One region of the Mesorhizobium sp. ESP-6-2 genome, then DNA from elsewhere that is predicted to be linked to it. Evidence: predicted binding sites of a transcription regulator. Region 1 holds the regulator's gene; the other holds the start of a gene.
The links. The regulator PhoB, encoded in region 1, activates phosphate uptake and scavenging genes when phosphate is short. The targets are predictions, from matches to a motif close to TGTCATNNANCTGTCAT.

Region 1 (16,037 bases):
CTTCTGGTTCGCGGTCACGCTGCCCAGGGCCGGACAACAGAACGCGCAGCGCATCATGCCGGTGGATGTGACCGGCGCGCGGGTGCTGATCGTCGACGACAATGCCGTCAACCGCGCCATCCTGACCGAGCAGATGACGTCATGGACCTTCGATTCCTGCGCGGCCGAGAGCGGCGCCGAGGGACTGAAAGTACTGATCGCTGCCGCCGCCTACGGCGTGCCGGTCGATTGCGTCGTGCTCGACTATCAGATGCCCGAGATGAGCGGCGCCGAGATGGCAGGTGTCGTGCGCAACACCGCCGGGCTTGCCGACACGCCGATCATCATGCTGACCTCCGTCGACCAGTCGCTGGCCAACACCAGTTACCGCGATCTCGGCATTGATGCCCAACTGATCAAGCCCGCACGCTCCTCGGTGCTCCTGGAAACGCTGGTCGCCACCATCCAGCGGCATCGCCACGCTACCGATGTCGCCCAGCCGCTTGCTGTCGAGGGAGGCGGGGGGAACGGTCCGCAACCATCGCCAGCGGCGGCGTCGGGCCAACGCGCGTTGCTGCAGCCGCCGCCGGTCAGGCCTCGGCTTGCCGCGACCGGCGGCGAGCAGCGGCTGGACATCCTCGTGGCCGAGGACAATGAGGTCAACCAGATGGTCTTCACCCAGATCCTCGGCGAGACCGGCTACGGTTTCGAGATCGTCGGCAATGGCCGCAAGGCGCTGGACGCCTTCGGCAGGCTCAATCCGTCCATGATCCTGATGGACGTCTCGATGCCGGAGATGAACGGGCTCGAGGCGACCGCCGCCATTCGCCGGCTGGAGGAGGAAACCGGCACGCATGTGCCGATCGTCGGGGTCACCGCGCATGCGCTCAAGGGCGATCGCGAACGCTGCCTTGACGCCGGCATGGATGATTATCTGCCCAAGCCGATCAGCCCCAGGGCCCTGCTCGAAAAGGTCGAGCGCTGGGTCGGCGCCGGTCGCCAGGCCCGGCGCAACGCGGGATAGGCTTCGCGCCTTCCACGGGATTGCGGCGAGAATCAGTCGGGGTCGGCCGCTGCCCTTCGAGCAAGACTATGGTGCGATCGCACCATATCAAAGCCGGCGTCCAGCCGGGACAATGACGGCATCGAATTTCCGCTCTCTTCTAGTTACGGGCGGGAGCAGCGACCGCCAGTATGAAGCAGCGTCAATCTACCCCAACGGACCTGTTTTTGGCGATGGCCCGGCCAAGACATCCTCTGGCCTCGAGCAACGCGCTCCCGTCCGGCTTTTCTTCGATCAGCGCTCCATGCCGAATCCGAGGGCTGTTTGGGTGGCCAGATAGCGCAAGTCCCTGATTCCCGAAGGCAAACCGGCGCCATGCCGCAGCCGCCGATCGCCATCGCCTTTCCAAGCGCCGGCGACGCGTTACCGGGCTGACACGAAACTGTCATGCGACTGTTATAATCGAACGCTATTGGCCTCAGCGGGCGCTGGCAAGGAATGGCGCCGAGAGACCATCTTCCGAACAGGAGCAGGCCACATGAGACATTTCATCCGCTCGGCGGCCGTTGCGATCGCAATGGCTGCGGCGTCCACCCTCACCCTTTCAGCGGCAATGGCAGCTGACATTTCCGGCGCCGGCGCCACCTTCCCTTACCCGATCTATGCGAAGTGGGCCGATGCCTACAAGAAGGAGACCGGCATCGGTCTCAACTACCAGTCGATCGGCTCGGGCGGCGGCATCAAGCAGATCAAGGCCAAGACCGTCACCTTCGGCGCTTCCGATGCGCCGCTGAAGGGCGAGGATCTCGAATCCACCGGACTTGCACAGTTCCCGATGGTGATGGGCGGTATCGTTCCGGTCGTCAATCTCGAAGGCATCAAGCCGGGCGAACTGGTGCTCGACGGCCCGACGCTGGCCGATATCTTCGCCGGCAAGATTACCAACTGGAACGACGCGGCGATCGCCAAGCTCAATCCCGACGTCAAGCTTCCCGACCAGGCGATTGCGGTCGTGCATCGCTCCGATGGTTCGGGCACCACGTTCAACTTCAGCTACTATCTGGCCGACGTCAGCGCCGACTGGAAGTCGAAGGTCGGCGTCAACACCGCGCTCGAATGGCCGGTCGGTATCGGCGCCAAGGGCAATGAAGGCGTCGCCAACAACGTCTCGCAGACCGGCGGCTCGATCGGCTATGTCGAATACGCCTACGCCAAGCAGAACAAGCTGACCTATGCCGACATGATCAACAAGGACGGCAAGAAGGTCGAGCCGACGGCGGCGGCGTTCTCGGCGGCGGCGGCCAATGCCGATTGGAGCTCGCAGCCGGGTTACGGCGTCATCCTGGCCAACCAACCGGGCGCCGAATCCTGGCCGATGACGTCGGCCACCTGGATTCTGGTCTACAAGAAGCCCGGCGACGTGGCGGCGACCGGTGAAGCGCTCAAGTTCTTCGCCTGGTCCTACGCGAAGGGTGACGACATGGCCGGGGCGCTGGACTACGTTCCGATCCCCGACGCGGTCGTCAAGAGCGTCGAGGACATGTGGACCAAGGACATCGTCGGCGAAGACGGCAAGCCGCTCTATTCCGCCATGTAATCCCTGCTGAATGAGGAGGGCGCTTCACGGCGCCCTCCCTGTCTTCCTTGAAACGCGAGGGCCAGATGACCGCCGTCTCCGAAGCCATGCCATCGTCGGCCGCCATGCGGGCCAGGGAAGCGACGGTCCGGCGCTTCGCGCTCACCGATACGATTTTCCGGGCGGCGACACGCTTTTCCGCCATCCTCGTCCTGCTCATCCTCGGCGGCGTGGCGATTTCGCTGGTTGCCGGCTCGTGGGAAGCGCTGTCGAAATTCGGGTTCTCCTTCCTGACGACCGAATCGTGGAACCCGGTTACCGAGAATTTCGGGGCGCTGGCCCCGATCTACGGAACCATCGTCACCGCCGCCATCGCTATCCTGATCGCCGTTCCCATCGGCATCGGCATCGCCATCTTCCTTACCGAACTCTGCCCGCGGCCACTCCGGCGCCCTATCGGCATCGCCGTCGAGCTGCTTGCCGGCATACCCTCCATCATCTACGGCATCTGGGGCCTGTTCGTGTTCGCGCCGTTCCTGCAGACGACGGTGCAGCCCTTCATCATCAAGCTTTTCCACGACGTGCCGGGGCTCTCCAGCCTGTTTGCCGGTCCGCCCTACGGCATCGGCCTTTTGACCTCGGCGCTGATCCTTGCCATCATGGTCCTGCCCTTCATCACCTCGATCACCAAGGATGTCTTCGACACGGTGCCGTCGGTGCTGAAGGAATCGGCCTACGGCATCGGCTGCACGACCTGGGAGGTCACCCGCCGCGTCGTCATCCCCTATACCCGCGTCGGCATCATGGGCGGCGTCATGCTCGGTCTCGGCCGCGCGCTCGGCGAGACCATGGCGGTAACCTTCGTCATCGGCAACGCCCACCGCATCAGCGCCTCGCTGTTCGCGCCCGGCACGACGATCTCGGCAACCATCGCCAACGAGTTCACCGAAGCCGACGGCGATCTCTATACGTCTTCGCTGGTGGCGCTCGGCCTGATCCTGTTCGTCATCACTTTCCTGATCCTTGCCCTTGCGCGCTACATGCTGCTGCGCATGGACAGCCGCACGGGAGCCTGACCGATGTCGACGGCCACATCGCTTCACAATCGACGCAAGCGCAGGAATGCCGTGATGATGACGCTATGCGTCACGGCGGCGGGCATCGGCCTGGCCTGGCTGGCGCTGATCCTCGGCGCACTGCTCTATAAGGGCCTGTCGGGTGTTTCGCTCTCGGTGTTCACCGAAATGACGCCACCGCCAGGCGATGCCGGCGGCCTGCTCAACGCCATCTACGGCAGTATCATGATGACCGTCATCGCCGTCATCGTCGGCACGCCGATCGGTGTCCTCGCTGGGACCTACATGGCCGAATATGGCCGCTTCTCGCGCCTCACCACCATCGTGCGCTTTATCAACGACATCCTGCTGTCGGCACCCTCGATCATCGTCGGCCTGTTCGTCTACGAACTCCTGGTGCGGCCGATGGGGCATTTCTCGGCGATCGCCGGCGCCGTCGCGCTGGCCATCCTGGTCATCCCGGTCGTCGTGCGCACCACCGAGGACATGCTCAACCTCGTGCCGAACGCCCTGCGCGAGGCCGGCGCCGCGATCGGCGCGCCGCGCTGGGTGGTCATCCGCTCGGTCGCCTACCGTGCGGCGCTGTCGGGCATCGTCACCGGCATATTGCTGGCCATCGCCCGCATTTCCGGCGAGACGGCGCCGCTGCTCTTCACCGCGCTCAACAATCAGTTCTGGTCGAGCAATCTCAACGCGCCGATGGCCAGCCTGCCCGTCACCATCTTCCAGTTCGCTCTCAGCCCCTATGAGGAATGGCAGCAGCTGGCGTGGACCGGCGCACTCATAATCACCCTTACGGTTCTCGGGCTGAGCATCTTCGCCCGCAGCCTTACCGGACGCAGAGAGGACAGATGAAACCGATGTTGTCCACCGAGTTGAACACGCCCGAAGTCGCGGTCGAGAAAGCCAAGATCGAGGTCAAGAACCTCAATTTCTACTACGGCCAGTCGAAGGCGCTGAAGGATATCAGCCTGTCGCTGCCTGAGCGCAGCGTCACCGCCTTCATCGGGCCTTCGGGCTGCGGGAAGTCGACGCTGCTGCGCGTCTTCAACCGCATCTACGAGCTCTACCCGAAGCAGAGCGCCGAGGGCCAGGTGCTGCTCGACGGCCAGAACATCCTCGACCGGTCGCAGGACCTCAACCTGCTCAGGACCAAGATCGGCATGGTGTTCCAGAAGCCGACGCCGTTCCCGATGTCGATTTACGAGAACATCGCGTTCGGCGTCAGGCTCTATGAGAAGCTCAGCAAGGCCGAGATGGACGGCCGTGTCGAGCAGGCGCTGAAGCGCGCGGCACTGTGGAGCGAGGTCAAGGACAAGCTCAACGCCAGTGGCCTCAGCCTTTCGGGCGGCCAGCAGCAGCGCCTCTGCATCGCCCGCACGGTGGCCGTGAAGCCAGAGGTCATCCTGCTCGACGAGCCTGCCTCGGCACTCGATCCGCTGTCGACCGCCAAGATCGAGGAACTGATCGACGAGCTGCAGGCCGATTATACGATCGTAATCGTCACCCATAACATGCAGCAGGCGGCGCGCGTATCGAAGCAGACCGCCTTCATGTATCTGGGCGAGCTGGTCGAGTTCGACCGCACGGAGAAGATCTTCACGTCGCCCCGCGAGAAGCGCACGCAGGACTATATCACCGGCCGCTTCGGCTGATCCCACGCACACGAGGACCAAGATCATGGCCGAACATACAGTCGCAGCCTTTGACGAAGATCTCGGACAGATCAGCAGGCTGATCCGCGACATGGGCGATCTCGCCTCATCGATGGTCGGCGGCGCCACCAAGGCGCTCCTGAATTCCGACAACGCGCTCGCCCAGCGCGTCGTCTCCGACGACGCGATCATGGATGCGCGCCAGCGCGAACTCGACGACCGCGCCATCACCCTGATCGCCAAGCGGCAGCCCATGGCGGACGATCTGCGCCATGTCGTCGGCTCGATCCGCATGGCGGGCGATCTCGAACGCATCGGCGATCTCGCCAAGAACATCGCCAAGCGCGTCGGCACCGTCGGCCTGGCCGCCACGCCGCGCAACCTGTCGCACTCCATCGATGTCATGGCGCAGCTGGTGCTGATCCAGGTGCAAGGGGTGATCGAGGAGTATGCGGCGCGCGATTCCGCGGCACTTGCCAAGCTGCGCGCCGACGATGAACGCATCGACGTCAAATACACATCGGTGTTTCGCGAGCTGCTGACCTACATGATGGAGGATCCGCGCAACATCACCGCCTGCACGCATCTTTTGTTCTGCGCCAAGAATCTCGAGCGCATCGGTGATCACGTGACCAACATTGCCGAAAATGCCTATTATGTGCTGACCGGCACGCAATTGCCCGCCAATCGCCCGAAGCAGGACGAGACGGCGATGTCGGCGCCAGCGGCGTGACGGCAGGGGTGACCAGTCGATGATCGCGCCACGCATCATGGTGGTGGAGGACGAGGAGCCGCTGGGTGTGCTGCTCCGCTACAATCTGGAATCGGAGGGTTATCAGGTCGAGGTGGTGACGCGCGGCGACGAAGCCGAGATCCGCTTGCAGGAGAATGTCCCTGACCTTCTTGTGCTCGACTGGATGGTGCCGGCGGTTTCCGGCATCGAACTCTGCCGCCGTCTCCGGATGCGGCCCGAGACCGAGCGGCTGCCGATCATCATGCTGACGGCGCGCGGCGAGGAAAGCGACCGGGTGCGCGGTCTCTCCACCGGCGCCGACGACTATCTAGTCAAGCCGTTCTCAACCCCGGAATTCATGGCACGCGTCAAGGCGCTGCTGCGCCGCGCCAAGCCCGAAGTTCTGTCCAGCGTGCTCAAGGTCGGCGACATCGTGCTCGACCGTGAATCGCACCGGGTCTACCGCAAGAAGAGCGAGATCCGGCTCGGGCCGACCGAGTTCCGCCTGCTCGAATTCATGATGCGCCACCCGGGCCGCGTGTTCTCGCGCAGTCAGCTGCTCGACAATGTCTGGGGCGAAACGATCTATATCGACGAGCGCACGGTGGACGTGCATGTCGGCCGGCTGCGCAAGGCGGTCAACAATGGCCGCATGCCTGACGTGATCCGCACCATTCGGGGCGCGGGGTATGCGATCCGCGAAGACTAGGGATATGTCACGCAACGTTCTCGCCTATGCCTGATTTCGCTTGTGCCCCCGGCGCGAAAATTTCCTGGTCGACGAAGGTCAGCGCGCGCATGGCGCAACCCTCGCGGATCAGCGGCAGTTCGTTCGGCTCGGTGTCGAAGGAAATCGATTTCGAGTGCTGGCCGCCGGCGGTCTGGGCGATCGCCTCGCGCAATGCCGGCTCGATCAGGTCGAAGGCGGCCGCGCTGACGCCGACCATGGCGACCGGCGCCGGATCGATCAGGGCGAACAGGCTGCCAAGGCCATAGCCCAGCGCCTCGCCGGCCTTGCGGTAGGCTTCGCGCTCCGGCCCGTCCTTTTCGCGCGCCGAGGCCGCCAGGGTGCGCATGTCGGCGTCGCTGACGTCGACGGGCTCGGTGTCCTCGCCAAGCTGCCTAGCGTTGCGCCAGATGGCATAGTTCCCGGCATAGGCCTCGACACAGCCGCGCCGCCCGCAGCGGCAGAGCGCCCCGCCGGGGCGATGGATCATGTGGCCGAACTCGCCTCCGGATGAATGGGTGCCGGTGAACAGTTCACCCTTCAACACCAGGCCCATGCCGATGCCGTGCGACAAAAGGATGGCGATGAAGTCGTCGCGGTAGCGCTGGGGATCGCGCCAGCGCAGCGCCACCGCCATCATGTTGCAATCGTTCTCCATGGTGGCGGGAATGCCGAACTCGGTCTCCAGTATGTCGGCGAAGGCGATGTCGGTCTGCGGCGTGATCGGCGACCACAGCATGGTGCGCGCATCCGTGTCGGTGATGCCCTGGATCGCCAGCGCGATACGGGCGATGCTGCCGACGTCGAGGTCGGGATCCTCGAACCGCCGCCTGACGATGGCCACACATTCGCCGATCAGCGCCTCGCGCGACAGGGTCAGCGTGTCCAGCCGGCGCTGCTCTTCAGATATCACCTGGCCGGCATAGTCGATGACTGCGACGGAGAGGAAATTCAGCGACAGCACCACGGTCATCACAGCCGCGGCTTCAGGGTTGAGGCTGAGACCGACCTGCGGCCGGCCGCGTTTCAGCGCACCGGCCTCGCTCGGCTTGCTCTGCGCCAGGATGCCTTCGCCAATCAGGTCGGAGGAGATCGCCGATATGGTGGAATGGCTGAGCCCGGTGGTCGCGGCAATCTCAGTGCGCGAGGGCTGCCCGGCACGGCGCACGGCTGCGATCACCATCGCCCGGTTGCGTCGGCGCAGATCGTCGTGGCGGATTCCGACCGACATTCTTCTCGCATCCTCCCGGTCGCCGCGTTCTCTCCCCAGGCCTCGACGACCGTCAAATACTGGCAGAACCGGCCTTGGCTGTCATTATTTATTCCGGAGCTCGAAAAAAATTCCCGAGGACATCAAAATACATCAGAATCGGCGTTGACAGCGTTCCGACGATGGATCAGTGTTTTTTCGAGGCTCGAAAAAATAGAGCCTTTTGTGCCGGCCTAAGGGCCTGTTTGGTCGCGCCATACGCGGCGCAGGGAGGATTAAGATGAAGAGATTCACAGCCGCTATCCTGGCGGGTGTCGCCATGTCGCTGACGCTCGCGTCGGTCGCGCAGGCGAAGGACAAGGTCATCGGCGTTTCCTGGTCGAACTTCCAGGAAGAGCGCTGGAAGACCGACGAGGCCGCCATGAAGAAGGCGATCGAAGCCGCCGGCGACAAGTATATTTCCGCCGACGCCCAGTCCAATCCCGGCAAGCAGCTCACCGACGTCGAGAGCCTGATCTCGCAGGGCGCCAATTCGCTGATCATCCTGGCGCAGGACGCCTCCGCCATCGGCCCCGCGGTGCAGAAGGCGCTTGACGAAGGCATTCCGGTCGTCGGCTATGACCGCCTGATCGAGAATAAGGACGTCTTCTATCTGACCTTCGACAACAAGGAAGTCGGCCGCATGCAGGCCCGCGAAGTGTTCAAGGTGAAGCCGGAAGGCAACTACGTCTTCATCAAGGGCTCGGGTGCCGATCCGAATGCCGATTTCCTGTTCTCCGGCTCGATGGAAGTGCTCAAGGATGCCATCGACAGCGGCAAGATCAAGAATGTCGGCGAAGCCTATACGGATGGCTGGCTGCCGGCCAACGCGCAGAAGAACATGGAACAGTTCCTGACCGCCAACGACAACAAGGTCGACGCGGTGGTGGCGGCTAATGACGGCACTGCCGGCGGGGTCGTGGCGGCGCTGACGGCTCAAGGCCTGGCCGGCACCGTTCCGGTGTCGGGCCAGGACGGCGACCACGCGGCGCTGAACCGCATCGCCCTCGGCACGCAGACCGTGTCGGTTTGGAAGGACGCGCGTGAACTCGGCAAGAATGCCGCCGAGATCGCCTCGCAGCTGGCCGACGGCAAGAAGATGACCGATATCGCCGGCGTCAAGGACTTCACCACGCCCGGCGGGAACACCGTCAAATCGCTGTTCCTGACCCCGGTTGCGATCACCAAGGACAATCTCAACGTCGTCATCGACGCCGGCTGGATCAAGAAAGACGAGGTCTGTGCCGGCGTCGCGGCGGGCAGCGTCGCGGCCTGCAACTGATCTTCCATTTCAAGCGATGAACGCCGCGGCTGCCAAGCCGCGGCGTTTTTTCAAGAAGATTTGTTTTTCCGCCCCGGGCGGGTAACTTCTAGGCTGGCTTCCGGCATCCGCGTCAGACGGGCAGGCCGGTGGGAGAAAATCATGACCGACACGACGTCCAACCCGCAGGCCGACACCGCGCGTGCGTCGGAACTCGGCGCCGTCGCCCGGTTCCTGAAGGCGACCGAGATCGACACGCGCATGCTCGGCATGATCGGCGCGCTGCTGCTGATCTGGATCGGGTTGCATGTCCTGTCCAGCCTGCGTCTCGGCGTCAATCCGCTCGATTTCGACAGCCGTACCTTCCTCACGCCGCGCAATCTGTGGAACCTGTCGGTGCAGACCTCGGCCGTCGCCATCATGGCCTCGGGCATGGTGCTGGTCATCGTCATGCGCAATATCGACCTGTCCGTCGGTTCCGCCGAAGGGTTGATCGGCATGGTCATGGGCTTCGCCCAGGTGCACTTCCTGGTGCGGATGGTCGGTCTCGAGCTCGGCAACCCGTGGATCTGGGTCCTGGCGCTGGTCATCGGCCTGGTGCTCGGCCTGTTGATCGGCGCCTTCCAGGGCTTTGTCATCGCCTATCTCGAAGTGCCGGCCTTCATCGTCACGCTGGGCGGATTGCTGGTCTGGCGCGGTGCGGCATGGTGGGTCACCAGCGGCCAGACGGTGGCGCCGCTCAACACGACGTTCCAGCTGATGGGCGGCGGCCCGGCCGGATCGATCGGCGCAACCTGGAGCTGGGTGGTCGGTATCGCCGCCTGCCTTGCAGTGGTGCTTGCGCTGTTCAACGGACGGGTGCAGCGCAAGCGCTTCCGTTTCCCGCTGCGTCCGATCTGGGCCGAGACGCTGATCGGCGTGGTGACCTGCGCCGTCATCATGGGCGCGGTTTGGCTGGCCAATTCCTATCCGTGGCCAGTCGGCATCGTGAACAGATATGCAGCCGCCAACAACATCACCGTGCCCGAGGGCGGTCTGTTCATCGCCCACGGCATCGCCATACCGGTGCTGATGGCCATCGCCGTCGGGCTGGTCATGACCTTCATCACCAAACGCACCCGTTTCGGCCGCTATGTCTTTGCCATCGGCGGCAATCCGGAAGCAGCCAACCTCGCCGGCATCAATACGCGCTGGATCACGATGAAAGTGTTCATGATCATGGGGGTGCTGGCCACGATCGCCGCCGCGATCTCGTCAGCCCGGCAGAACTCGGCCACCAACGTGCTCGGAACGCTCGATGAATTGCTGGTGATCGCAGCGGCTGTCATCGGTGGCACGTCGCTCGCCGGCGGTTCGGGAACCATCATCGGCGCCATGCTGGGCGCGCTTTTGATGCAGTCGCTGCAATCCGGCATGGTGCTGCTCGGCGTCGACTCGCCGCTGCAGAGCATTGTCGTCGGCGCCGTGCTGGTGATCGCGGTGTGGCTCGACACCGTCTATCGCAAACGCGTTTGAGGGAGGAGGACAATCATGGCTGACAGGATCGCTCCCGCCGGCAACCCGCTGGTCGACATGCGCAACATCTCAATCGCGTTCGGCGGCATTCGCGCCGTCGACGATGCCTCGATCGATCTTTTCCCCGGCGAGGTCGTGGCCCTGCTCGGCCACAACGGCGCCGGCAAATCGACGCTGATCAAGATTCTGTCGGGCGCCTACAAGCGCGACGCGGGCCAAATCTTCGTCAACGGCGAAGAGGCCTCCATCTCCAATCCGCGCGATGCCAAGAAATACGGCATCGAGACGATCTACCAGACCCTGGCGCTCGCCGACAATGTCGACGCCGCCGCCAACCTGTTCCTCGGCCGCGAGCTGAGAACCGCCTGGGGGACACTCGACGACGTCGCCATGGAGGCCGAGGCACGCAAGGTGATGGGCAGGCTCAATCCCCGCTTCCAGCGCTTCAAGGAGCCGGTGATCAAGCTGTCGGGCGGACAGCGGCAGTCGGTGGCGATCGCACGCGCGATCCTGTTCAATGCCCGCATCCTGATCATGGACGAGCCGACGGCAGCACTTGGACCGCAGGAAACGGCCCAGGTCGGGGAACTGGTCAGGCAGCTCAAATCCGACGGCATCGGCATCTTCCTGATCAGCCATGACATCCACGACGTGTTCGAACTGGCCGACCGGGTGTGTGTCATGAAAAACGGCCAGGTCGTCGGCACTGCCCGCACCAGCGATGTGACCCAGGACGAGGTACTGGGCATGATCATCCTGGGCAAATGTCCGCCCGGCGCCATTCCCGGACCAGGCGCGCTGAAGATCGCTGCCTGAAGCCTGCCCGGTTACCGCCTGGTCGCAAGGTCCCGATCGCCGGTCATGTGATATGCCAGCCGGCGGGATGGCTTGGCCTTGCCATTGTATTGGCCAAGCGACTTGCCCATAAAGGGCGCACATGCTGATGGGCCGCATCATCCGTTGAAGAAGCTTTTTCCAATCGTCGCTTTCGTTGCCGTTGCGCTGATCAGCATGACGATGGCGGGGTTCGCCTATTTCGCGACGCAGGAGGCGGCTCGCATCAAGTTTGACGCGACCGCGGACGACGCGCTCAATCGAATCGAGAGCCGGATCGACCTGCAGCTGTCGCTGCTGCGCTCGTCGCAAGCCTTGTTCGACGCCCGTAATGGCGACATCTCGCAGAATGAGTTCAAAGCGTTCTTCGATGCGCTCGATGTCGATACCAATTTCGCTGGCCTGGGCGGCATCGGCGTTCTCCGGCTGGTGAAAGCAGGCGACGAGGCGACGGTCGAACGCGATATGCTGCATGACCAGGGCATCAGGCGTCCGATCTATCCGGATACGACGCAGCCATGGCGCACGCCCATTGTGCTGTTCGAGCCGCTCGGCCCGTCCAACAAGGCCAGCATCGGCTACGACATGTTCACCGAGCCGGTGCGGCGCGCGGCAATCGAAAAGGCAATGGGCGATGATCAGCAGCACGCGAGCGGGCTGGTGCAACTCGGCCAAGGCACGGGCGCGGCGCAGACCTTCACCGGCTTCTACGTCTTCGTGCGGCTCAACGTCGAAACCGCACCCTACGCCATAAACGCATCGCGATCCTCGACTGTAGGCTTTCTCTATGCGGCCTTCCGGGCCCGGGATCTGTTCCAGATCGCGCTCAGCCGCGCGCCGCTGCTGCCGGTCAACACCGAAATCTACGATGGCGCCGTCGATCCGGATCATCTGCTGTTCCGGTCGGAGACGCCGCCAGTCTCGGGCTTTGGCGACAGGCTGTTGGTCACACGCAAGATCAGCGTCGCGGGCCGCCCGTGGACCGTGCAGTTCAGGCCGACAAGCGCCTTCTCGCAGCCATCGTCGCGGGCCATTCCGGTCATGCTCGGTCTGTTCGGGCTGCTGCTGGCCGGCGCCATCGCGCTCGTCGCGCGCTATCAGGAGCGGGCCTACGAGGCGGCATCGCTGCTGCACGAGACGACGGAAAAGAGCCTGCTCGAAAAAGATTTGATGCTGCAGGAGATGAAACATCGCATCAAGAATTCGATCACGCGGGTGCTGGCGATCGCGCGGCAGACCGCGTCGCGCGCCAGCGACGTCAATGAGTTCTCGGCATCGTTCTCGGCCCGGCTGCAGGCAATGGCCGCGTCCCAGGACATGCTGACGCGCTCGCGCTGGCAGAAGGCGGATCTGGGCGACCTGCTGCGCATCGAGCTTGGCCAGGTGTTCGGAAAGGAGCTGCCGGAAGAGCTTTTGTCCGGGCCGGAGGTGCTGCTTGACGAAACCACGACGCAGGCTCTAGGCCTTACCTTCCACGAACTTGCGACGAATGCGCTGAAATATGGCGAAGCCGGCAATACGGTCGGCGCCCTCAGGATCGAATGGTCGGTCGAAGGGCGCGGGCGTGACCGGGTCCTGGCTCTGAGCTGGCAGGAAAGCGGGCAGAAGAAGGTCGACGCGCCGGCCACGACCGGCTTCGGCACCAAACTGATCGACCTCAATGTCACGCGTGAACTGCGTGGCACGATCCACCGCGACTATCGCGATAACGGATTGAATGTGGAAATCAGGATTCCGCTGCCGGCGTGAATGCCATAGGCCCTTGCCGGAATCGCTCCAGGCCAGCCGATAATTGCCGCACCGCTGTCGGGTTCGCGAAAGAGCCTGACAGCAGTGCGGTTCACTATGCCCGGAGCGGTTCAGCGTCTGATAGAATCGCCGGCCCGCTCAAGCTCTTTGTTTCGCAATTCCCAGGAATTGCCTTAGTTGCAGCGCGCCGTGTAGATGCGACCCCGATGATCGCGATACTGGCAGTAGCCATTGCGCAGGTTGCGGACCAGCAGGCCCGAACCGGCACCGACGGCCGCGCCGATCAGCGCGCCCTTGCCGCCGCCGACCAAGCCGCCCACGCCGGCGCCGATCAAGCCGCCCCCGACGACATCCTGCTCGGTCGAGGTGCAGCCGCTGACGGCGACCACGGCAGCCATGGCAATAAGAACTTTCCGCATAGGGTCACTCCTCACTTCGTGTCCTCACTTTAATAAGCTCCAGCCGTCACTTAGCATGAAAAAAAGGCCTTTGCTGCTCCAATTTATTGTTGGTGAAGAGAGTCTTTTTCTGGGCGCGGGGCTTGCCAATGCCTTGGCCACCGAAAATCGCGAGCGATGCGCGCGCCAACGCAGGAGCGGGATCAGGCCAGCTGGAACAGGGCGATCAGGACAATTGCCGCGGCCAGCGCTGGAGCAACGATGCGCAGAATGCCATGAGCAGCCGGCGATGCTGCGGATGTCCCGGGATCCTGGAATTCGCCCATCGAAATGCGGGCGGCCTGCTCCAGCCTGTTTATGTCGACGATCGTCAGGACGCTCCTCCGCTGCTGCAAAGCCCTCGAAAGCATGCTCCTCGACTCGGCAGTTCCGTCGTATCTGGGAAACACCGCATCTGCCTTTATGGTGAACAGCCGGTTAAAAGCATGGCCGGATCGCCTAGTCCGTCTCGAAATTGCCGTGCGGAACGACGAGGCGGTATTCGAGGCGACCATCCGCGATCTCGAGTCGCGCCGTTCCGTTCAGGGAAGAGGGCACCACGCGTTCCAGTGCGACGCTGCCGAAGCGCTTCTTGCCCTCTTGGTTGCTGTCGGTTCGTACGGTTTCGGCCCAAGTCAGCGACAGTGCAATGTCGCCATCGGTGGCGGCGTCGAGGACGGCGGTCACTTCGACGAAGCCGTCCGGCCGCGACAGGGCGCCGTAGCTGACCGAGTTGACGGCAAGCTCATGCATCGCAAGGCCGATGTGCAGCGCGGCGTTGGGGTTGAGGTAAGGATTTGCGCCGCGGAAGCGAAGGCTGTGCGACGCGTCCGTCCCGTAGCGGCCAACCTGACCGGCGACGAGTTCGCGAAGGGCAGCACCGCGCCAGTTGGAGGAGGTTACCAGATCCTGGGAGGAGGCCAGCGACTGGAGCCGGCCGCGAAAGCGGGTCAGGAAATCGCCGATGCTATCGGAATAGCGCCCCGTCTGGGTGGCGATGCTCTGGATGATCGCCAGCAAATTCTTCGAGCGGTGCGTGACTTCGCGCAACAGCGTCGTCAGCGTCTGTTCGCGGCGTCGCTGCTCGGTCGTCTCGACCATGGTGGTGATGACACCTTGCACGTCGCCGGCCTCGCCATGGTCGGCGTCGATCCAGACCTGAAACCAGCGCATGCCGTCCTCCATCGGGACGCCGATCTCAAGGCGCTGCGGATCGCCGCTTGCGACGACGTTGCGCTTGGCAGCGCCAATGCGGTCGGCCTGTGCCGGCGGCAGGATGCCGTCGCCCTCGCTGCTGTCGGCCCAGGGTGCGCGCATGTTGCGCGCCCAGACGGTTTTCATGTCTCGGTCCTGGTAGAGGACGGAAATGCCGGCATTGTGCAGTGCGTGGAGAAGCGCCCGGCCAAGTTGCATCCCGCTTTCGGCGGGATGCAGGGCGATGACCTCGTCGCCCCGCTCGTTCTTCTTGGTATCTCGAGCCCTGGAACGCATCCGACCTGTCCACCCAACTCAGGCTGAACGGCTCACGGTCCAATGGGTTCCAAGGCAGGTTTTACGGGAACCGGACGCCTAAAAGCGGTCCGCCGGGCGGCGTCCTTGAGGGACACTGCCCGGCGGTGGCTGGAAACCGTTTGAGGGGTGCGGCTTCCAGTGTTCGGCTGGTATCGCTCACGCCCGCCTGAAAAGGCCGGCGAGAAGCGAAATGATGAGGAAAGCGAGAAAGATGAAGAACAAAATCTGCGCTATCCCGGCAGATGTGCCGGCAATGCCGCCGAAACCAAGCGCGCCGGCGATGATTGCCACGACGAGAAATACGAGCGCCCAGTAAAGCATGGTTCCATCTCCTTCCAACTATGCGAGAAAAACGTGGGTGGATGCGGTTTGTTCCACTTTTTGCCGAAAAAGACGATCCCCCGCGCACCATCGTGGCGCGAAAAAGCAAGGCACGGCCAGCGGAACCGTCGGCTGGCCGTGCCTTGCTTTTTCGCGCTCTTGCGGCGGCTTCAGATGCGCACGGCTATGCGGCTGCTTTCGCCTGCCGGTCGAAGAACAGAGCCTGGCTGATCAGCGCCTTGACCATGTCCGGGTTGAACGGCTTCGTCACCAGGAAGGCCGGTTCGGGGCGCTCGCCGGTCAGGAGCCGCTCGGGAAAGGCGGTGATGAAGATCACTGGCACCGAAGTCGACGACAGGATCTCGTTCACTGCCTCGATGCCCGAGCTGCCGTCGGCGAGTTGGATGTCC
Region 2 (16,037 bases), on a different contig from region 1:
ATGGTCAGGGAAGCGCAGAAGATCATCGACGGTCTCGGCTTCGACCTGCCGGCGCATGTCGTGCTCGGCGATCTGACCATCGGCCAGCAGCAGTTGATCGCCGCCGCCCGCGCCACCGTGCGCGGCACCAAATTCCTGATTTTCGACGAACCGACCGCCTATCTCACCCGCAAGGAGGCCGACCAGCTGTTCACGCTGATCCGCCGCCTGAAGGGTGAAGGCGTCACCATCATCTACATCAGCCATCGCATGGAGGAGGTGTTCGAGCTCGCCGACCGCGTCTCGGTGCTCCGTGACGGCACGCTGGTCGGAACCCGCAACATCGCCGAGACCAACGAGCCGGAACTGGTCAAGCTGATGATCAACCGCTCGATCGAGCAAATCTACCACAAGGAGCATTTCACGCCGGGCGCCGTCATCGCCGAGGCGCGGAACCTGTCCGGCAAGGGTTTCGAGGACGTCTCGCTGTCGGTGCGCGCGGGCGAGATCGTCGGGCTCTACGGCCTGATCGGAGCCGGGCGCAGCGAATTCGTCACCACCCTCTACGGCCGCCACCGCAAATCGGCCGGCCAGGTGCTTTGGGAAGGCAAGGAGGTGCAGGTCAACTCCGAGCACGACGCCATCAAGCTCGGCATGGCGCTGGCACCGGAAAGCCGCCGCGACCAGGGCCTGTGCCTCAACCTGCCGGTTGCATTGAACCTCAATTTGCCGATCTACAAGCGTATATCGAAAAATCTGCTGATCTCGTCTGCGCAGGAGAAGGCCGAGGCGGACCGGCAGATCGCCGACCTCAGGATCAAGACGCCGACGCGCGGCGCGCTGGCCTCCAGCCTGTCGGGCGGCAACCAGCAGAAGATCGTCATCGGCAAGTGGCTGGCGCACGGCGCCAAACTGTTCATCTTCGACGAGCCGACGGTCGGCGTCGATGTGGGCACCAAGGCCGAGATCTACCGGCTGTTCAGTGTGCTGTTGTCCAAGGGCGCGGGCATCATCCTGATCTCGTCCTATCTGCCTGAGGTGTACGAACTGGCCGACACGCTGCATGTGTTCCGGCGCGGCAAGCTGGTGGCAACGCATGGTTTCCGCACCGCCGATCACGAGGACATTCTGAGCCAGGCCCTGGCCGAGAAACAAGAAAAGACGGGAGGACAGACATGAGCACCGAGGCGATCCCTGCCGAAAAGCCGAAGCGCAACTACAATGCCCTGTTCGGGCTGACGCTGCTTGGCCTGCTGCTTCTGATGTGGGTCATCCTGGCGGTCGCCACGCCGTCCTTCGCTTCGGCGCTCAACATCACCAACCTGCTGCGCCAGGGTTCTCTGATCGCCATCCTGGCCGTCGGCCAGACCTTCGTCATCATCACCGGCGGCATCGACCTTTCCGTCGGCGCCATCGTCGGCTTCGCCACCGTCATCGTCGCGCTGCTGATCAATGCCGGCTGGCCGGTCTGGATCGCAGTACTGGCGACGCTGCTGGTCGGCGTCGCCATTGGCCTGTTCCACGGTTTCGGCATCGTCAGGATGGGCCTGCCGCCCTTCATCATCACGCTGGCGACCATGACCTCGCTGCGCGGCATCGGTCTCCTGATGACCAATGGCAATTCGATATCGATCAACAGCGACACGTTCCAGGCGTTTTCGCGCGGCTCGCTGCTGGGGATCCCCTATCTGTTCTGGATGGTGATCGTGGTTGCCCTGCCCTCCTACGTCTTCCTGCATCACACGCGATGGGGACGCTATCTCTTCTCCGTCGGCTCGAACGCGGAAGCCGCGCGCCTCTCCGGCGTCAACGTGCCGCGCACGATCTACATGGCCTATGTGCTGTCCGGCCTGTGCGCGGCCTTCGTCGGCGTGCTGCTCGCGTCCCGCATCGGCATCGGCAATCCGACGCAGGGCGACACCTACGAGCTGCAAGCCATCGCCTCGTCGGTGATCGGCGGCACGTCGCTGTTCGGCGCCATCGGTTCGGTGCACGGGCCGCTAATCGGCTCGTTCATCCTCTCCACCATCAACAACGGCGCCAACCTGCTCAACGTCAACACGTTCTGGCAGCGCGTCATCACCGGCATGTTGATCATCGTCATCGTCTATTTCGACGGCCTGCGCCGCCGAGGTGGCAAGTAAAATCGATCGCCGGCCGGGTCGGAAGATCGGCCGGCGATTCCATGAAACCGACTGGATTGAAGCATGAAAGCCGTTGTCTGCCGTTCGCCCGGCGACCTTGTCGTGGAAGACCGTCCCGCGGTTGGCTCGCCGCCTCCCGGCTGGGCGCGGGTGGCGGTCAGCCATGTCGGCATCTGCGGTACCGACTACCACATCTTCGAGGGCAAGCATCCCTTCCTCGCCTACCCCCGCATCATGGGCCATGAAGTGTCGGGGACCATCGTCGAGGCGGGCGAAGGCGTTGGTCTTGCCACGGGCGAGCCGGTCATCATCAATCCCTATCTGGCGTGCGGCAAATGCATCGCCTGCCGGCACGGTAAGCCCAATTGCTGTGTCCGGATCGAAGTGCTCGGCGTGCATCGCGACGGCGCCATGTGCGAACAGATCCTTGTCCCGGAACAAAACCTCTATCCAGCCAACGGCCTGTCGTTGGCCGATGCCGCGGCCGTCGAATTCCTGGCCATCGGCGCCCATGCGGTGCGGCGCTCGCGTGCCGATCCCGGCGCACGGACGCTCGTCATCGGCGCCGGACCGATCGGGCTCGGCACCGCCATCTTCGCCCGCATCGCCGGGCTCGACGTGACGCTGCTCGATATGAGCAGCGAGAGGCTTGGCTTCGCCGCCAATGAACTCGGCCTCAAGACCCTCGACGGGTCACGCGGCGCGGCATCCGATCTGGTCAGCGAAGCGACGTCAGGCGAAGGCTTCGACGTCGTCTTCGACGCCACCGGCAACACCGCCTCGGTGCAGTCGGCCTTCGCTCATGTCGCGCATGGCGGGACATTGGTGCTGGTCAGCGTCGTCAAGGACGACATCGCCTTTTCCGACCCCGAATTCCACAAGCGCGAGATGACGCTTGTCGGCAGCCGCAATGCCTTGCGGGCCGACTTCGACCACGTCGCGGCCTCGATCCGCGATGGCGCGGTGCCGCTGGCCAAGCTCGTCACCCACCGCACCACGCTTGCCGACACGCCACGTGACCTCGCCCGCTGGGCGCATGAGAAATCCGGCCTGATCAAGGCCGTGATAGAGATCGGATAGACACCCGTTCCGCGACTCACAATGCCGACAGTTTCAGCTCCACCCGCTCCGCCGGGAAGCGCGCCTCTGCGAATTGGATCGGCCGGCCGTCCGGCGTGATGTTGACGGCCACCGTGACCAGCACGATGCCGCCCGGCTGCAGATCTAGGTCGGCAAGGTCGGAAGCATCGGCGTGACGCGCCGACAGCACCGTCGATTGCCTGAGATAATCGTCTATGCCGAAACGCTTGAGCGATGCGGTGATCGACCCGGTCTCGGCCATGGCGGTGTCGATGCCGGCGAAGCGCCTGGCATCGAACCAGCCGGAAGCACGCGACACCGGCTGCCCGTCGGCCTCGCCACGCGTCTCCAGGCGAATGACATCCGATCCCCTGGCAACCCCCAGGGCTTCGGCGACGCGCCGGCTGGCCGGCTCGACCGATGAGGCCAGCAGCACGATATGCCGCTCTGACGCCTGGCCCTGCAAGCCGGTCGAAAATCGCGTGCGCGCACCGATCGGATAGGACAGCCGCCTGCGGGACAGCACGAAAGTGCCGCGCCCCTGCTCGGCCCGCAGTACCCCGTCCTGCACGAGCGCCGCGATGGCGCTGCGCACCGTGTGGCGGTTGACGCCATAGCGCTCGGCCAGCGCCACCTCCGGCGGCAGCGCGGCGTTCTCGGCGAAATCGCCGGCGGCGATCGATTGCAGGATTCGGTCGGCGATCTGGCGCCACAATGAGACGCCGCTGCGCCGCTCGATACCGTCAGCCACGTGTTGTCCGTTCACGGTTTCGCCCTTGGCCGGCCCCTGTCACGCACCCGTCATGGACTCGCGTTAGGTAATGGGTATAATTCGTATAGTTGTCTATATCAATAGACAAATTGGAAGCAAGACAAGGATGTTGCTCATGCGAGGACAAGAAGCCCGCGACCAGGCCGAACGCAAGGCGGCCATGGCAACCCTGGCGCAGTCCAGCGGCGACGACATCGTTCGCCTCTGGAATGAATCGGGCCTGCCTAGCAAGGCCGAACTGCTGCGCGGGCCCGAGACCGGCCTGGTCACCATGCGCGGCCGCATCGGCGGCGGCGGCGCGCCCTTCAATGTCGGCGAAGCCACCGTGACCCGCGCCACCGTGCGCCTGCCGTCCGGACAGGTCGGCCATTGCTATGCGCTCGGACGCGACAAGCAGAAGGCGAAGCTGGCGGCCATCGCCGACGCGCTGTGGCAGGACCCCGCTCACCGGCAGGCCGTCGAAACGGGCCTTCTCGCGCCGCTGCGGGCGGCCCTGACCACGGTACGAGAAAAGCGCCGCGCCGAAACGGCGGCGACGAAGGTGGATTTCTTCACCATGGTTCGCGGAGAAGACTGATGGATATCGCAGCGCAATCGATCGAGGGTGGGTTCGCCGATCCGGTGTTCAACGCCCAGACGGTGTTTCGCACCGTCATGGACGCAATGGCGCGGCCGGGCACCGTGCAGCCCCTGCCGGTCCTGGCCCGCCCGCCCGCGCCGCTTTCGGCGACATCGGGCGCGGTTGCGCTGGCACTGTGCGACAATGACACGCCGCTCTGGCTCGATCCGGCCCTGCACGCCTCGGCGGCGGTCATGTCCTGGCTCGGCTTTCACAGCGGTGCGCCCCTGGCCAACACCCCGGCCGACGCGCATTTCGCTTTGATCGCCTCGCCGGCCGAGATGATGGCGCTCGACGGTTTCTCGCAAGGCACGCAGGACTATCCCGACCGCTCGACCACATTGATCCTGCAGGTCGGCGATCTCACGTCAGGCACGCCGCTGCTGCTCGAAGGTCCCGGCATCGAGAAGACGGCAGCGATCGCGCCGGCACTGATGCCGCGTCATTTCATCGAGCAGTGGAAGCAGAATATCAGGCGCTTTCCGCGCGGCGTCGACATCATCCTGGCGGCACATGACAGCCTCGCCTGCCTGCCGCGCACCACCCGCATCAAGACGATGGAGGCTTGACCATGTATGTCGCGGTAAAAGGCGGCGAAGCGGCAATCGCCAACGCTCACAGCCTGCTCGCCGACCGTCGGCGCGGTGATCGCTCGGTGCCGGCGCTGCGTCTCGACCAGATCGTCGAACAGCTGGCGCTCGGCGTCGACCGGGTGATGAGCGAAGGCTCGCTCTACGACCGCGAACTCGCCGCACTCGCCATGGTGCAGGCGCGTGGCGACATGATCGAGGCGATCTTCCTAGTGCGGGCCTACCGCACCACGCTGCCGCGCTTTGGCTATACAAATGCCATCGACACCGCCACCATGCTGGTCGAACGTCGCGTTTCGGCGACCTACAAGGACCTGCCCGGCGGCCAGTTGCTTGGGCCCACCTTCGACTACACGCACCGGCTGCTCGATCCCGAGCTTGCCGCCGGCGCCGATGTCCCCGCGCCCTTGCAGCGCGAGACGGAAGCGCAGGCAATGCCGCGCGTCTCGGCGATCCTCGCTCGCGAAGGGCTGATCGAGCCGGACGGAAACATGCCGCAGGACCATGCACCCGGCGACATCACCCGCGAGCCGCTGGAGTTCCCGATGGCCCGCGACATCCGCCTGCAGGCGCTGTCGCGCGGCGACGAGGGGTTTCTGCTGGCGCTCGGCTATTCCACGCAGCGCGGTTATGCCCGCAACCATCCCTTTGTCGGCGAGATCCGCATCGGCGAGGTCGACCTGGAACTCGACGTGCCCGAACTGCCTTTCGCGGCGCCGCTCGGCACGGTGCGCGTCACCGAATGCCAGATGGTCAATCAGTTCAAGGGCTCGGCCAAGGCGCCGCCGCAATTCACCCGCGGCTATGGCCTGGTCTTCGGCCAGAGCGAGCGCAAGGCGATGGCCATGGCACTCTGCGACCGCGCTCTTCGTGCGAGCGAACTGGGCGAGGACATTGTCGCCGCCGCCCAGGACGAGGAATTCGTCATCTCGCACTCCGACAACGTCCAGGCGACCGGCTTCGTCGAACATTTGAAGCTGCCGCATTATGTCGACTTCCAGGCCGAACTCGACCTCGTGCGCCGGATGCGCGCCGAGTACGATGCCCGCGAAAACGGCGGCAAGGTTGAAGACAAGAGAGAGGCCGCGGAATGAGCGCGCAACCGACCGACATCGCCAGTTACAACTTCGCCTATCTCGACGAGCAGACCAAGCGGATGATCCGCCGTGCGATCCTCAAGGGCATCGCCATTCCCGGCTATCAGGTGCCGTTCGCTTCCCGCGAAATGCCGATGCCCTATGGCTGGGGCACCGGCGGCGTCCAGGTTACCGCTTCGATCATCGGCCCCGACGATGTGCTGAAGGTCATCGATCAGGGCGCCGACGACACTACCAATGCGGTCTCGATCCGCGCCTTCTTCAAGAAGGTCGCCAATGTGGCGGTTACGACCGACACCGCCAGCGCCAGCATCATCCAGACCCGCCACCGCATTCCCGAACATCCGCTGGCTGCGGGCCAGGTGCTGGTCTACCAGGTGCCGATCCCCGAGCCCCTGCGCTTCCTCGAGCCGCGCGAGACCGAAACACGCAAGATGCATGCGCTGGAGGAATACGGCCTCATGCATGTGAAGCTCTATGAGGATATCGCCAAGCACGGCCGCATCGCCACCACCTATGCCTATCCGGTGAAGGTCGAGGGCCGCTATGTGATGGACCCGTCGCCGACGCCGAAATTCGACAATCCCAAGATGCACCGCTCGCCGGCCTTGCAGCTGTTCGGCGCCGGCCGCGAGAAGCGCATCTACGCGGTACCGCCCTTCACCGACGTCGTCAGTCTCGACTTCGAGGATCATCCGTTCGAGGTGCAGACCTTCGATCAGCCCTGCGCGCTGTGCGGCGCCGAGAACGTCTATCTCGACGAGGTCATTCTCGACGACCATGGCGGCCACATGTTTGTCTGCTCCGACACCGACCATTGCGAGAAGCGCCGCGAAGAAGGCCATCGCGGCCATCTCGCCCCAGAAACCATGGAGCCGGCGCAATGACCGACGAACCCTTGCTGCGCGTCTCCGCGCTCTCGAAATTCTACGGCTCGCGCGTCGGCTGCGACAACGTCACCTTCGACCTGTGGCCAGGCGAAGTCCTGGCTGTCGTGGGTGAGTCCGGCTCCGGCAAGACGACATTGCTCAACTGCCTGTCGACGCGGCTGCTGCCCTCCTCCGGCACCGCCAGCTACCGCATGCGCGGCGGCCAGTTCCGCGAGCTCTACCGCATGAGCGAGGCCGAGCGCCGCTTCCTGATGCGCACCGACTGGGGCTTTGTCCACCAGAATCCGGCCGACGGCTTGCGCATGACGGTGTCGGCGGGCGCCAATGTCGGCGAACGCTTGATGGCGGTGGGCGACCGCCACTACGGCAAGATCCGCGCCACCGCCGTCGACTGGCTGTCACGCGTCGAGATCGAGGAAGATCGTATCGATGACGAGCCGCGCGCCTTTTCAGGCGGCATGCGCCAGCGCCTGCAGATTGCCCGCAACCTCGTCACCGGCCCGCGGCTGGTGTTCATGGATGAGCCGACAGGCGGCCTTGACGTCTCGGTGCAGGCGCGCCTGCTCGACCTGCTGCGCGGCCTCGTCACCGATCTCGGCCTCGCCGCCATCGTCGTCACCCACGACCTCGCGGTGGCGCGGCTTTTGTCGCAGCGCATGATGGTGATGAAGGACGGCCGCGTCGTCGAAAGCGGCCTCACCGACCGCGTGCTCGATGACCCGCGCGCGCCGTACACGCAATTGCTTGTTTCTTCGATTCTGCAGGTCTGACGATGGCGCCAAGTCACCCCCCTCTGGCCTGCCCGCAAACGAATGACGATTGGAGTACCTTCTGATGCCGACGCCTCTCGTTGTCTCCGATGTCGCCAAGAGCTTCACCATGCATCTGCGCGACGGCATCAAACTGCCTGTCGTCGCCGGTGTCTCCTTCTCGATCCGCGCCGGCGAATGCGCCGTGCTCGGCGGTCCGTCCGGCGCCGGCAAGAGTTCGATCCTGAAGATGCTCTATGGCAACTACGCCGTCGATGAGGGCCAGATCATCGTCACACACGAAGGCGGGCTTATCGATCTTGCCAGCGCCAACCCGCGCACCGTGCTTGCCGTGCGCCGCCAGACCATCGGCTATGTCAGCCAGTTCCTGCGCACCGTGCCGCGCGTATCGGCGCTCGACGTCGTCGCCGAGCCGCTGGTGGAGCGCGGCGAGGATCGCGAGGCAGCAAGAAGCAAGGCGCGCGCCTTGCTGGCGCGGCTCAACCTGCCGGAAAAGCTCTGGGCATTGCCGCCGGCGACCTTCTCCGGCGGCGAGCAGCAGCGCGTCAACATCGCGCGCGGCTTCATCACCGGGCACCCGATCCTGCTGCTCGACGAGCCGACCGCTTCACTCGACGCAAGGAATCGCGATGTGGTGATCGAACTCATCGCCGCCAAGAAAACGGCAGGCGTCGCCCTGCTCGGCATCTTCCACGACCATGATGTGCGCGAAGCGGTGGCCGACCGCATCATCGACGTCACCGCCTTTGCCCCGGGAAAGCTCGCCGCATGAGCAGGAAATTGTCGGAGACGCCGCTGGTCCATCCCACGGCGGAGGTGCAGAATTCGACGCTCGGCCGCTGGACCGAGATCGCCGACCGCAGCCGGGTTTCGGAAAGCGAACTCGGCGACTATTCCTACATGATGCAGGACTGCGCCGTCTGGTGTGCGACGATCGGCAAGTTCTCCAACATCGCGGCAAGCGTGCGCATCAACGCCACGAACCACCCGACCTGGCGGCCGACGCTGCACCACTTCACCTACCGCGCATCGGACTATTGGGACGATGCCGAACACGAGAGCGAATTTTTCGCTGAGCGCCGCGCCAGGCGCGTCACAATCGGCCACGATACCTGGCTCGGTCACGGCTCGACAATCCTGCCCGGCATCACCGTCGGCGATGGCGCCGCCGTCGGCGCCGGAGCGGTGGTATCGAAAGATGTCGCGCCCTACACCATCGTCGCCGGCGTGCCGGCAAAGCCGGTCCGCGAGCGCTTCGACCGCCGCACCGCCGAGCGCTACCAGGCGCTTGCCTGGTGGGATTGGGACCATGCAAGGCTGCGCGCCGCCCTCGACGATTTCCGTCAGCTCGAGGCCGAAGCTTTCCTGGAAAAATACGACGGATGACGGTGGTGAATGGAACAGGGCTGCTCACTATTCGCATCCCTTAGGGTTCGGACAGGAGGCCGTCTTCTCAAGCCGCCTGCCTTCTGCAGCTTCAGGGACATGGAGCATTTCGAGCAACTGATGGTCTTGGCCTGATCGCGCACGAAACGGCTGTGGGTGGTAACAAAACTGACATCAATCCGACACCGCAGGTTCATGGCGCTGCGCTAGCGAGGGTTAACAGGACCTTCAACCGCGACTGGACGGGAACGCACCATGTCAGCCACGCTCGAAATCCGCGGCGTCACCCGACGATTTGGCAAGAACACCGCCGTCAACGATGTCAGCATCTCGATCCCGCAGGGTCAGATGGTCGGCGTCATCGGCCGTTCCGGCGCCGGCAAGTCGACCCTTCTGCGTATGATCAACCGCCTCATCGATCCCAGCCATGGATCGATTTTCTTCGACGGCGCCGAGGTCTCGCAATTGCGCGGTTCGCCGCTCAGGCGCTGGCAGCGCGACTGCGCCATGATCTTCCAGCAATTCAACCTTGTGCCGCGCCTCGACGTGCTGACCAATGTGCTGCTCGGCCGGCTGAACCATCGTCCGACCCTGTCGAACCTTTTCGGCATGTTCTCGCGCGCCGAATGTGCGCAGGCGGTAGCCGCCCTCGAGCGGCTCGATATCGCCCGTACCGCGCTGCAGCCCGCCGGCACCTTATCGGGCGGCCAGCAGCAGCGTGTCGCCATTGCCCGCGCCATGATGCAGCAGCCCCGGGTGATCCTGGCCGACGAGCCGATCGCTTCGCTCGACCCGCTCAATGCCAAGGTGGTGATGGATTCGCTGCAGGACATCAATTTGCGCGAGGGCATCACCGTGGTCACCAACCTGCACACGCTGGACACCGCCCGCACCTATTGCAACCGCATCATCGGCATGGCCGCGGGCAAGGTCGTGTTCGACGGGCCGCCGGAGGAGCTTAACCGCGAGGCCGTCCGTCTCGTTTATGGCGCCGACAGCAATGGCGGCGAGATCTCCGAGGCTATCACCTCGACCAGCGTTGCCTTCAAGCAAAAGATCGCCGCATCCGCCGGACCGCTCGAACCCGCGTTCCCGGGTTACTGAGAGCGACCTGGATCGCCAGCCCGCGTCAGGGCACCCGTCAAAATCACCAACGCCGCCGGCGCGGGGCCGGAACCTACAGGAGAGAAATCAGATGTTCAGGAAAATGGTTTTTGGCGCCGTTTCGGTGCTCGCAATGGCCACCGGCGCGGCGCATGCCGCCGATATGAAGGAATTCCGCGTCGGCATCCTCGGCGGCGAGAACGAAACCGACCGCCTGCGCAACTACCAGTGCCTGGCCGATCACCTGAAGGCCGAATTCGGCTTCGAGAAGGTCTCGCTGTTTCCGGCCGCCGACTATGACGGTGTGATCCAGGGCCTTCTCGGCGGCACGCTCGACTTCGCCGAACTCGGCGCTTCCGGCTATGCCGGCGTCGTCCTCAAGGATCCCAAGGCGGTGACCCCGATCCTCACCACCCAGCAGACCGACGGTGCCACCGGCTATTATTCGATCGGCCTGGCGCTGAAGTCTTCCGGCATCACGGACATCAAGTCGGCCAAGGGCAAGAAGCTCGGCTACGCCGATCCGGATTCGACGTCCGGCTATCTGATCCCGCTGACGCAGATTCCGAAGGACACGGGCGCGTCGAACGAGACCTTCTTCGCCTCGACCCAGTTCAATGGCGGCCATGAGAACAACGTGCTCGCCGTGCGTGACGGCAAGGTCGACGTGGCGGTGGACGATTCCTCGGGCATCGGCGACTTCAAGGACGGCTACACCTCTGGCACCTTCCACAAGGAAGTCGCCAAGGGCGCTGTCGACCCCCAGGATTTCGTCGAAGTCTGGCGCTCGGGTCTGATCCCGAACGGCCCGCTGGTCGTGCGCACGGCGCTCGGCGAGGAGATGACGGCCAAGCTCGCCGCCTTCTTCACCGACCTGCCCAAGAAGGACAAGGCCTGCTTCGAAGGCGTCGAAGGCGGTGATTTCACCGGTTATGTGCCGGTGAAGGCGGACTTCTACAACGTCATCGTCGAAGCCCGTAAGGCAGCCATCGGCGGCTAACGGCAAAATCATGAAGGGCGGCGTCGAGAAAACGCCGCCCTTCTTACATGTGTGATCATGACTCTTTCCGTGACAGCTCCTTCCGGCGCCACTGACCAGATGGCCGACGCCTGGCGCCGCCAGACCTCCTTGCGCCGGCTTTACACCGCCATCGGCGTCGGCCTGTTGTTGGTCGCACTCGGCGGCACCATGTGGTTCGCCGACGAGGCCAATGCCGGGCACTTCTTCGACCGGCTGCCGCATATTCTGGATTTCCTGAGCTGGCTCGTCCCTAAGGACTGGAACGATGTCTGGCGGGCGCTGTTCGACATCGCCTCCCCGCATGACACCGGCACGCAGGAATTCAACTTTCCGCTCGGCCGCGCCTATGTCTGGGGCGGTTTCTACATCCCCGAATATTTCGAGCTGATGCTGACCACGCTTAACGTGGCGCTGGTCTCCACCTTCATCGGTTTCGTCTTTGCCGTGCCGTTCTCCTTCATCGCGGCGCGCAACCTGACGCCGCACCCGCTGCTGCGGCTCGTCGTCAAGCGCTTCATGGAACTGCTGCGCGCCTTTCCCGAGATCGTCATCGCCGGCCTGTTCGCCGCCATCGTTTCGATCGGCCCGATTGCCGCCATCATCGCAATCGGCCTGCACTCGATCGGCGCGCTGGGCAAGCTGTTCTACGAGATCAACGAGAACATCGACATGCGCGCCGAGGAAGGGCTGCGCGCGGTTGGCGCCAACTGGTTCGAGCGGGTGCGCTTTGCCGGCCTGCCGCAGGTGCTGCCCAATTTCATGTCCTACACACTGCTCAGGATCGAGATCAACGTGCGCATCTCCACCATCATGGGCGCCGTCGGCGGCGGCGGCATCGGCGAGGAGCTGAAGCTATCGATCTCGCGCGGCTTCGGCGCCAAGACGATAGCCTTGGTGCTGCTCCTGTTCACGACCATCTTCATCGTCGACCAGTTCTCCGCCTGGCTGCGCCGCAAGCTGGTCGGCGAACAGGCCTTTGTGGCGAGCGCCTGATCATGACCGCCACTGAGATCCAGTCGATCGAGCAACGCTTCCCGCACGTGTTCCGCCGGCCGTTCCACAAGCGTTTCGGGCCGCTGCTGCTGGTCGGCGGCACCTTGCTCTACCTGCTCTATGCGCTGTGGTTCTTCAATCTGCCGCAGGTCATGAGGGACTCGCATTGGGAGCGGCTGCCGCTTTTCCTGACCCAATGGATCAGCTACGACGTGCAGCCGATCTTCCGCCTCGACGAGCCTGAGATAGTTGCCAAATACCCTCGATTTTCGGCACTCGGCCCCAATCCCGACCCGGATTGGGTCAGGACCAACGCCGATGGTTCGGTGACGGTCCTGATCGACGGCACGGCGAAGTCGGTCACCTTCGACAAGACACGAGCGACGATCGTCGCCGCTGGCAAGAGCGTTCCAGTGGCGCTGGACAGCGGCAAGCCGCTGGTCTCGGGACCTGTTCCCGACTGGGTCACCGTCCATGAGGATGAGGTCGTCGCCGACATGGGTTTCGCCGGCGAAGTCCGCGTTGCTCCCGACCGCGTCAGGATCCGCAAGCGCTTTCTCGGCTGGGCGAACTTCGTCTTCGACACACACTCGCCCTTCTTCGGAAAATCGCCCGGCGAAGTGATATCGCTGATCACATCGGGGCCCGAGCTGAAACCGGGCACCTCCAATCTGGCGCTCGCCGGCGACAACATCTGGAACAATGCGCAGTGGCAGCATGGCGATGTCTGGACAAAGCTGTTGCAGACCATCGTCATGGCCTTTCTCGGCACGGCGCTCGGCGGCATCGTCGCCTTCCCGCTCGCCTTCTTCGCCGCCCGTAACAGCACCCCCAACCGGCTGTTAAACCAATTGCTCAAGCGCTTCTTCGACTTCATGCGCTCCGTCGACATGCTGATCTGGGCGCTGTTCTTCACACGCGCCTTCGGCCCCGGTCCGCTGGCCGGCAGCGCCGCGATCTTCTTCACCGAGATCGGCACCCTTGGCAAAACCTATTCCGAGGCGCTGGAGAACATCGATGACAAGCCGCGCGAGGGTGTTGTGTCGACAGGCGCCAACCGTCTTCTGGTGCAGCGCTACGGCGTTTTGCCGGAAGTGGTGCCGGTGTTCATCAGCCAGACGCTCTATCAGTGGGAATCCAACACCAGGGGCGCAACCATTATCGGCGCCGTCGGCGCCGGCGGTATCGGCCTGAAACTGTGGGAAGCGATGCGCACCAATTCCAACTGGGCCAACGTCTTCTACATGGTGCTGCTGACGCTGGTCGTGGTCTTCATCTTCGACAACATTTCCAATTTCCTGCGCCGCAGGCTGAGCCGGACGATCCACGACTACAACAGGTTGCAGGCTGGGGACGGGTGATCGATCTGACCGGGTGACTGACAACAGCCCATCACATCTTCGTCATCCACGGGCGGAGCAAGGAGCGAAGCGACGCGGCGCAGACCCGAGGATCCATGCCGTGACGTTCGCCGTAGAATTCAGCGATTCAGAATAACCGCATATTGCCCACCGTCGGCGTGCTCAAAGGTCACGGCATGGATCCTCGGGTCTCCGCGTCCGCTTCGCTCCCGCTCCGCCCGTGGATGACGAAGTGAGCGGTTTAAGCCGCCTTCCTCCACCCATTCCTGATATGGTTATACCCATCCCGATAGACCGCTTCCGGACTCTCGGAAAAATCGCGCCACACCTTGGTCGCCGCCGCAAGATCCTTCAGCGAACGTCCAAACGCCTCGATCGTCAACCAGTCGTCATAGCCACTCTTGCGGATGGCCGAGAATGTTTCCTTCCAGGGGATGTTGCCGCGCCCCGGCACGCCGCGATCGTTCTCCGATATATGGATGTGCACGACATTCCGGCGATGCTTCGTATAGGCGCCGATCGGGTCGGCCTCCTCGATATTGGCGTGGAAGGTGTCGTACATCGCCTTGATGTGCGGCCGGTCGATGGCATCGATATGCTCCGACAGGTCGGCCATCGTGTTGAGGAGATAGCATTCGAAGCGGTTGAGCGCCTCGAGCCCGATGGTGACGTTCCTCTTGCCTGCATGATCGCCGATGGCGCGCTGCGAGGCGACGGAGCGTTTCTTCTCGGCCGCAGTCGGGCCGGACCCGGAAAAGGCGCCGAGCGTCGAATGCAGCGGGCCGCTCAAAGTTCGGGCGCCCAGGGCATCTGCGCAATCGATCGCCCATTTCATGTAGTCGACACCGGCCTTGCGCGTTGCCGCATCCGGCGAGATCAGGTTCATTGCGGGATCGCCCATCGCCGAGACCGCGGTCCGTTCAAGCCCTATGCGATCGAGCAGCTCGCCCAATTTCCTGTAGTCGTCCGGCGTGCCGGCAAAGATCGGTATCTCGACGCCGTCGAAGCCGGTGGCCTTGATGTCGCGAAGCAATGGCTCGTGCTTCTTCGATACGGCCGTCGTCCACAAGAACATGCACATGCCGATTTTCATCGACGCCCCCCCAAATGATCCCCCCGCGAGGTCAAATTTAAAGCTTCGTCCACGCTCCATTCTTCTTCGACGATTTCACGCAGGCCTCGATGAAGGCCATGCCCTCGACGCCGTCCTGAATGGTCGGGAACACGACGTCCTTGCCCGGCTTGCCACCCTTCCTGCGCGCGGCGCGGATGGCGCGTGCGGCCTCCTGGTAGATGTTGGCGAAGCCTTCGAGATAGCCTTCGGGATGGCCTGAGGGAACGCGGCTGACACGGCCCGCCACCGGCAGCGCGCCGGCGCCGTTGCGGGTGATCAACTGCTTGGGCTGGCCGAACGGCGTGTACCAGAGATAGTTCGGATCCGCCTGCACCCATTCCAGGCCGCCCTTCGAGCCGTAGATGCGCAGCTTCAGCCCGTTCTCATGGCCGGGCGCCACCTGGCTTGCCCAGATCATGCCTTTTGCCGCGTGCGTCTTGCCGACCGGCTTGAAGCGCAGCATGACGTTGACATTGTCGTCGAGCAGCCGTCCCGGCACGAAGGCGTCGAGGTCGGCCGAGAGCGAATCGAGCTCGAGGCCGGAGACGAAACGGGCGAGATTGTAGGCATGGGTACCGATGTCGCCGAGCGCACCGCCGGCGCCGGCCTGTTTGGGGTCGGAACGCCACGCCGCCTGTTTTTGACCGGTGGCTGCAAGGTCCTCCGTCAGCCAATCCTGCGGATATTCCGACTGCACGATGCGGATGTCGCCGAGCACGCCCTTGGCCACCATCTCGCGTGCCTGGCGGATCATCGGATAGGCGGTGTAATTATGGGTCAGCACGAACACCTTGCCGGTCTTCTCGACGATCGCCGCGAGCTTCTTTGCCTCGGCCAGCGTCGTCGCCAGCGGCTTGTCGCAGATGACATGGATGCCGGCTTCGAGGAACGCCCTGGCCGCCGGCACATGCACATTGTTAGGCGTGACGATGGCCACCGCCTCGATGCCGTCCGGGCGCTTGGCCTCGGCCTTGGCCATCTCGGCATAGGACGCGTAGCTGCGCGAAGGGTCGAGCCCGAGCTCGGCGGCAGAGGCCTTGGCGCGCGCCGGATCGGACGACAGCGCGCCGGCGACCAGCACGAACTCATTGTCCATGCGCGCCGCGATCCGGTGCAC

Region 2: phnC (phosphonate ABC transporter ATP-binding protein) is a predicted target of PhoB. The motif match lies at 9,497-9,513, and genes of this name have one in related genera.

The regions. Positions count from the first base shown of each region.
Region 1 covers NZ_JAIUGT010000001.1:77,569-93,605, reverse strand. Annotated here, with positions in the region: gene LB532_RS00450 (PAS domain-containing protein) at 1-1,003, shown strand, start outside; gene pstS (phosphate ABC transporter substrate-binding protein PstS) at 1,521-2,579, shown strand; gene pstC (phosphate ABC transporter permease subunit PstC) at 2,645-3,634, shown strand; gene pstA (phosphate ABC transporter permease PstA) at 3,638-4,489, shown strand; gene pstB (phosphate ABC transporter ATP-binding protein PstB) at 4,486-5,289, shown strand; gene phoU (phosphate signaling complex protein PhoU) at 5,315-6,022, shown strand; gene phoB (phosphate regulon transcriptional regulator PhoB) at 6,042-6,731, shown strand; gene LB532_RS00415 (ROK family protein) at 6,739-7,980, opposite strand; gene xylF (D-xylose ABC transporter substrate-binding protein) at 8,240-9,280, shown strand; gene LB532_RS00405 (sugar ABC transporter permease) at 9,422-10,774, shown strand; gene LB532_RS00400 (ATP-binding cassette domain-containing protein) at 10,790-11,590, shown strand; gene LB532_RS00395 (CHASE domain-containing protein) at 11,735-13,357, shown strand; gene LB532_RS00390 (YMGG-like glycine zipper-containing protein) at 13,531-13,776, opposite strand; gene LB532_RS00385 (hypothetical protein) at 13,959-14,165, opposite strand; gene LB532_RS00380 (sensor histidine kinase) at 14,254-15,285, opposite strand; gene LB532_RS00375 (DUF1328 domain-containing protein) at 15,463-15,627, opposite strand; gene LB532_RS00370 (response regulator) at 15,812-16,037, opposite strand, start outside.
Region 2 covers NZ_JAIUGT010000006.1:42,653-58,689, reverse strand. Annotated here, with positions in the region: gene LB532_RS17250 (sugar ABC transporter ATP-binding protein) at 1-1,158, shown strand, start outside; gene LB532_RS17245 (ABC transporter permease) at 1,155-2,123, shown strand; gene LB532_RS17240 (zinc-binding alcohol dehydrogenase family protein) at 2,187-3,203, shown strand; gene phnF (phosphonate metabolism transcriptional regulator PhnF) at 3,220-3,969, opposite strand; gene phnG (phosphonate C-P lyase system protein PhnG) at 4,091-4,552, shown strand; gene phnH (phosphonate C-P lyase system protein PhnH) at 4,552-5,163, shown strand; gene LB532_RS17220 (carbon-phosphorus lyase complex subunit PhnI) at 5,166-6,278, shown strand; gene LB532_RS17215 (alpha-D-ribose 1-methylphosphonate 5-phosphate C-P-lyase PhnJ) at 6,275-7,168, shown strand; gene phnK (phosphonate C-P lyase system protein PhnK) at 7,165-7,941, shown strand; gene phnL (phosphonate C-P lyase system protein PhnL) at 8,006-8,713, shown strand; gene LB532_RS17200 (DapH/DapD/GlmU-related protein) at 8,710-9,327, shown strand; gene phnC (phosphonate ABC transporter ATP-binding protein) at 9,583-10,431, shown strand; gene phnD (phosphonate ABC transporter substrate-binding protein) at 10,523-11,431, shown strand; gene phnE (phosphonate ABC transporter, permease protein PhnE) at 11,489-12,445, shown strand; gene phnE (phosphonate ABC transporter, permease protein PhnE) at 12,448-13,806, shown strand; gene LB532_RS17175 (sugar phosphate isomerase/epimerase family protein) at 14,048-14,899, opposite strand; gene LB532_RS17170 (Gfo/Idh/MocA family protein) at 14,937-16,037, opposite strand, start outside.